One region of the Enterobacter sp. Taxon_8 genome, then DNA from elsewhere that is predicted to be linked to it. Evidence: predicted binding sites of a transcription regulator. Region 1 holds the regulator's gene; the other holds the start of a gene.
The links. Region 1 encodes Fur, which represses iron uptake genes when iron is present. Its sites were predicted from a motif close to ATAATAATGAGAACNACTATCAA; they were not measured.

Region 1 (3,415 bases):
CATCGTGGGCTGGGAAACCGTCCCCGCCTGGCCGCACCCTACCCTCTTTATTCGCGGCGGTAACTCTCCTTACGTTACCGACGCGTACCGCGACACGCTGCTGGCCCAATTCCCGCAGGCTCGCGCCCACGTGATTGCCGGTGCCGGACACTGGGTGCACGCAGAAAAACCCGATGCCGTGCTGCGCGCCATTCGCCGCTATCTCGCTGATACGACAAATTGATTAAAAAGAAAGCGACTGGAAGGCTGCGGGCTTCCAGTCGTTGGCGTGCCGTTTTTGGTGATGTATGATGGCGCGCTTATCGCCCGGGCATTAGCAGGGCGGCGTGTTTCCCCCGAAGTCTCAGAATCATGGCCAAAGAACAAACGGACCGTACGACACTAGATCTGTTCGCGAATGAGCGTCGCCCGGGACGACCGAAGACGAATCCGCTTTCGCGCGATGAACAGCTGCGTATCAATAAACGCAATCAGCTTAAACGCGATAAAAATCGCGGGCTTAAGCGTGTCGAACTGAAGCTTAACGCCGACGCCGTCGATGCGCTGAACGAGCTGGCTGACGCGCGAAATATCAGCCGCAGCGAGCTCATTGAAGAGATGTTAATCGCCCAGCTTGAGACGTTGCGCAGCCAGGCATAAGTCTGAAAATCCCCTTTATTACCCTTTTCATGTAGCACAGAGTGCAGTCCTGCGCGATAGCTGTTTCCGCAGGGTTGCCAGTTCTGCTATTATTGCCCTTATCCGTGGCCGAATTGCGCCACCATACTATTAAGTTTCAAGAGGTTATTTTACTCATGGCAATCATCGGCATTTTCTTTGGCAGTGATACCGGCAATACCGAAAATATCGCAAAAAACATTCAAAAACAGCTCGGTAAAGACGTTGCTGATGTGCATGACATTGCCAAGAGCAGCAAAGAAGATCTGGAAGGCTATGATATTCTGCTGCTGGGTATCCCAACCTGGTACTACGGTGAAGCCCAGTGCGACTGGGATGATTTCTTCCCGACGCTGGAAGAAGTGGACTTCAACGGTAAGCTAGTTGCCCTGTTTGGCTGCGGTGACCAGGAAGACTACGCTGAGTATTTCTGTGACGCGCTGGGTACCATCCGCGACATCATTGAGCCGAATGGCGCGGTTATCGTAGGCCACTGGCCGACCGCTGGTTACCACTTCGAAGCGTCTAAAGGCCTGGCCGATGACGATCATTTCGTGGGTCTGGCCATCGACGAAGACCGTCAGCCAGAACTGACCGCAGAGCGCGTTGAGAAATGGGTTAAGCAGATCCGTGAAGAACTGCACCTGGACGATATTCTTAACGCCTGATTTTTCTCGCGGCGCAACGGCGGTTGCGCCCGCGCACCAGGTCAAACCGATTAAATTAATTGCTACAATCTTTTAACTTTTTCGCCCAGACCTGTACAATGTCTCCCTGATAAAATGTGGTTTTCCATCGAGCAAGTTTGTTGGTGATACCCCATTTTTATAAGCATATTTTGCCTGAGACTTGCAGTTTTCATTTAGCCATGGCAGTTCTATAATGAGACGCATTATCCCAGGTGCATTTTCTGTCACTTCCTACAGAAGTGAATCGTTTAGCAACAGGACAGATTCCGCATGACTGACAACAATACCGCATTAAAGAAGGCTGGCCTGAAAGTTACGCTTCCTCGGTTAAAAATCCTCGAAGTGCTTCAGGGTCCAGACAATCACCATGTCAGTGCGGAAGACCTTTATAAACGTCTTATCGACATGGGTGAAGAGATTGGGCTGGCTACCGTCTATCGCGTGCTGAACCAGTTTGATGACGCGGGCATTGTCACCCGTCATAATTTCGAAGGCGGTAAATCTGTTTTCGAACTGACCCAGCAGCAGCACCACGATCATTTGATCTGCCTCGACTGCGGCAAGGTCATTGAATTCAGCGATGATTCCATCGAAGCGCGCCAGCGTGAAATCGCCGCGCGTCACGGTATCCGCCTGACCAACCACAGCCTGTATCTTTACGGTCACTGCGCTGAAGGCGACTGCCGCGAAGATGACCACGCGCACGACGCAAAATAATCAAGTGTTCATACTCTGAGCCAGCCGAAAGGTTGGCTTTTTTTTGCCAGAAAAAAGCCCGGTAAGCACCGCGCCACCGGGCGTAAAGCAACTTATTTATTATTGTTGCGTATCTCGTTCCAGATCTTATCGCAACGCTTGGCCACTTCCTGATCGTTACCGGTTTTACGCGCCTGGATACAGGCCTGGTAATCCATCACGCGGACATTCTCCCGCGTCGCAAACTGCTCATGCGCTTTCTCTTTCTTCAGCACGTTCAGCACGCTCTGACAGGCTTCAATTTTCTCCGGCGATCCTTCTGCTGTATTAATACAGGCGCTATAGGCCTCCTTCAGCCGGGAATCTTCTTTCGGTGCCTCACTCTGAGCACACGCCACCAGCCCTGATGCCAGCAACGCGACGATTACGATTTTTTTCATCATATGCAGTCTCCGGTCCGGCGGGATCTAACCCGCCGGAAGATTCATCAGAAGATAGTGAACGGTGCGATAACCATGAATTTCACGTCACGTTCATCCTGGAAGATGTTGCCGTAACCGCCCGCGTAGCTCGGGATATCGGAGTGGTTGTCATATTGAGTGAAGTGCAGTTTGAACATTGTACCTTTCGCGCGGCCATCCTGCAGGGTATAGATAGCATCGAGGCTGTAAGAAGACTCTTTCAGGCGATAGTTGGGATCGTAGTATGCGTCCGGAGTTGCCATATCGGCAGGTTTTGCATCCCAGGCGTAAGCGTAAGAAGCGCCCACCGCCCAGCCAGGCAGGTTCCAGTTTTTCAGGTCGTACATTGCGCCGAAGAAGACCGCTTTCTCGCCGTCGGCGTTGAAGTCTGAGCGGTTATCCCACCAGATATCAAGACGACCGTTGGATGAGGCATAGGTCGGGGTCATACGCTGCAGGAAGTAGCCCTGCTGCCCTTCCGCCTTCACCCATGTTCCTTCCAGACGTAAATCAACCTGACCGACCTTATAGCCGAAGGTTAGTGCCTGCAGCCACGCGGTGCCATCATAAATGTCATTGACGCCACCGTTGCTGACTTTGTCGCGCGTACCGTAGAACTGATAGCTGGTACTCAGCGGGCTACCCGCGACATCAAACTTATAGCTGGCCTTGGCAAAGTACTGATCGATATACCCTTGCGCCTGGCCAAATGCTGCTTCGAGAACCAGATCGTTTTTGAAGTCGTATTTCGCCCCCAGCGAGTGGAGATAATCGACTTTGGTTTTCTTATCGTTCTGGTAGAACTTGTCCATCTCGATGTGCCAGGGTGCTTTGTACTCGTTGGTCCACATATAGGAGAAGCTCAACGCACCCGCATCACCGTAGTCAAAGTTCGCCCCGGCTTCCGCACCC
Region 2 (3,415 bases), 620 kb from region 1:
CTATGACGCTGGTTAACATTCCCAACGCCGTGGACTTTCTGCTCACCGCGATTGAAGCCAATGGGTTTGTACCCGAGCAAATTGTGGTGGAGTTCACCGAGAGCGAAGCCATTTCCCGATTCGATGAATTCACGGATTCGGTCAGGCAGTTAAAAAGCGCGGGCATCAGCGTGACGATCGATCACTTTGGTGCCGGATTTGCCGGGTTGCAGCTGCTGGCTCAGTTTCAGCCGGACAGAATTAAGATTAATCGCGATCTGGTCGCAAACGTGCACAAAAGTGGTCCCCGACAGGCCATTATCCAGGCGATTATCAAATGCTGTGCCTCGCTTGAGATCCAGTTCTGCGCGGTGGGGGTAGAGAAGGCTGAAGAGTGGATGTGGCTGGAGTCAGCGGGAATATCCCAGTTCCAGGGGCATCTTTTTGCCAGCCCGCGACACGGCGGTATTCCCGCGATTGCGTGGCCGGAGAAAAAGTTCGAATTCTGATAAAGCTGTACACAATCCGGCAGAGTTAACTGTACGAACGGCAAATTTTATACAACAATGTATTAACAGGTGGATGGAAAAGAACCCCGTTCACCGGTTCAAAATGCGGTCTTAGTTATACAAATAGTGTGTACAATCTGATAAGGTTGGTGCAGTTAGGTATGGAAGTTCTGAGCGTGAGGGAGTTAATGGCCTATTACAGTATCGGCGAAGTGGCCGAACGATGCGGTATCAACCCCGTTACGCTGCGTGCCTGGCAGCGCCGTTATGGATTGTTGAAGCCGCAGCGCAGCGAAGGGGGCCATCGTCAGTTTGACGATGAAGATATCCTGCGTATCGAAGAGATCAAACGCCTGATGAAAAGCGGCGTCTCGGTCGGAAAAGTCAAAGCCTTGCTGGAAAACAAAGAAGTTTTGACGCAGGGCAACTGGGTTTCATTCCAGGAAGAGATGATGACCGTTCTGCGTTACGCCAGCCCGGCAAAGCTGCGTGCCAAAATTGGCGAGTTCCGCCGCGATCACGCGATAGACGCGCTGATTGACAATATTATTTCTCCCGTCCGTCAGCGCATGAACCAGGACCAAAATACCGTGCGTCACATGGCAAGCCTGTTAGACGGAGTTCTGATTGAATTCGCGATTGCAAGCCTGGCGGAGTCCCGCAAGAAAGCCGGTAAAGACGCACTGTTGATTGGCTGGGAATGCGATGACCGCACCCACCTGTGGCTGGAAGCCGCGCGCCTGGCGCAGAAGGGCTGGCACATAGACGTCCTGGCGGAACCTATTGATTCGCCGCGCCCTGAACTCTTCCCGGGGCAAAAAATCTTCGTCTGGACGGGGAAATCCCCAACGCCTCGCCAGCAGGAACAGCTCGACCACTGGCGTGAACAGGGGTTTGCTGTCTCATTTCATCACTGAGTGTAAGAGGCCTTGAGGGCCTTTTTTGTTTTTATCACTTTCTGCGCAAAATCTATCTCAAAAATAGGCATTTCCGATGCATATTTTACTTTTCTTCTCTTCGTTATGAATGCCGCGACGAAATGCATTATTAATCAATGCATTGAACAAATACATCCATCCTGACTGCATCCTCTCACAGGGTCTATGCTTAATAAAACCAGGCAAAAAGGGCGCTTTAGCCGAATGCCCCTGCTGACAGAGGGTTGAAGTGATAATCGTTATCACTAACATGGTGTTATGCCCTGATGGCTTATCAGATGAGGTGGACCTATGGAACTGCATTCAGAAACCTTTAATCCTGCCGATTTCGCCTGGCGCGGCTTAACGCTCACGCCAGCGGCGGCGGCACATATTCACGAGCTGGTGGCGAAAAAGCCCGAGATCCTCGGCGTGCGTTTAGGCGTCAAACAGACCGGCTGCGCAGGTTTCGGCTACGTGCTCGACACCGTCACCGAACCCGAGAAAGATGACCTGGTGTTCGAGACTGACGGCGCGAAGCTGTACGTCGCGCTGCAGGCCATGCCGTTTATTGACGGCACCGAAGTGGACTACGTCCGCGAAGGCTTAAACCAGTTATTCAAATTTCATAACCCGAAAGCCCAGAACGAATGCGGCTGTGGCGAAAGCTTTGGGGTATAGGCGGTACTATGTCTCGTAATACTGAAGCAACGAGTGATGTAAATACCTGGAGCGGTGGGCACCTCAACTATAAAGAGGGGTTCTTCACCCAGCTCCAGACAGATGAGCTGGCGAAAGGCATTAACGAAGATGTCGTGCGGGCGATCTCGGCGAAACGTAACGAGCCCGAGTGGATGCTGGAGTTCCGCCTGAGCGCCTTCCGCGCCTGGCTGGAGATGGAAGAGCCGCACTGGCTGAAAGCGCACTACGACAAGCTGAACTATCAGGATTACAGCTACTATTCTGCGCCCTCCTGCGGCAGCTGTGACGATACCTGCGCCTCGCAGCCCGGCGCGGTGCAGCAAACTGGCGCTGAAAACAGCTTCCTCAGCAAAGAGGTGGAAGAGGCCTTTAACCAGCTTGGCGTGCCCGTGCGTGAGGGGAAAGAGGTGGCGGTGGACGCCATTTTCGACTCCGTCTCGGTGGCCACCACCTACCGCGAGAAGCTGGCAGAGCAGGGGATCATTTTCTGCTCCTTCGGCGAAGCGATTCACGATCATCCAGAACTGGTGAAAAAGTACATTGGGACCGTGGTGCCTTCAAACGATAACTTCTTTGCGGCTCTTAACGCGGCGGTGGCCTCGGACGGCACCTTTATCTATGTACCGAAAGGCGTGCGCTGTCCGATGGAGCTTTCCACCTATTTCCGCATCAATGCCGAAAAAACCGGCCAGTTCGAACGCACGATTCTGGTCGCGGATGAAGGCAGCTACGTCAGCTATATCGAAGGGTGCTCCGCCCCGGTTCGCGACAGCTACCAGCTGCACGCGGCGGTGGTGGAGGTCATCATCCATAAAGATGCCGAGGTGAAATACTCCACGGTGCAAAACTGGTTCCCGGGCGACGGCAATACCGGCGGTATCCTGAACTTCGTCACCAAGCGCGCGCTGTGCGAAGGCGAAAACAGCAAGATGTCGTGGACCCAGTCTGAAACCGGCTCGGCCATCACCTGGAAATACCCGAGCTGCATTCTGCGCGGGGATAACTCCATCGGTGAGTTTTACTCCGTGGCGCTGACCAGCGGCCACCAGCAGGCCGATACCGGCACCAAGATGATCCACATTGGTAAAAACACCAGGTCGACCATCATCTCGAAAGGGATCTCTGCCGGGCACAGCCAGAACAGCTATCGCGGGCTGGTGAAAATCATGCCGACGGCCACCAATGCGCGAAACTTTACCCAGTGTGATTCGATGCTGATCGGCGCAGACTGCGGGGCGCACACCTTCCCGTACGTTGAGTGCCGTAACAATACGGCCCAGCTTGAGCACGAGGCGACGACGTCACGCA

Region 2: a site for Fur is predicted at 1,656-1,678, ahead of sufA (Fe-S cluster assembly scaffold SufA). Genes of this name have one in related genera too.

Annotation. Positions count from the first base shown of each region.
Region 1 covers NZ_CM177989.1:3,256,995-3,260,409, forward strand. The annotation lists gene ybfF (esterase) at 1-223, shown strand, start outside; gene ybfE (LexA regulated protein) at 352-639, shown strand; gene fldA (flavodoxin FldA) at 795-1,325, shown strand; gene fur (ferric iron uptake transcriptional regulator) at 1,617-2,063, shown strand; gene chiQ (ChiQ/YbfN family lipoprotein) at 2,156-2,482, opposite strand; gene chiP (chitoporin ChiP) at 2,530-3,415, opposite strand, start outside.
Region 2 covers NZ_CM177989.1:2,634,909-2,638,323, reverse strand. The annotation lists gene AC4IBF_RS12460 (diguanylate phosphodiesterase) at 1-488, shown strand, start outside; gene AC4IBF_RS12455 (MerR family transcriptional regulator) at 677-1,405, shown strand; gene sufA (Fe-S cluster assembly scaffold SufA) at 1,718-2,086, shown strand; gene sufB (Fe-S cluster assembly protein SufB) at 2,095-3,415, shown strand, end outside.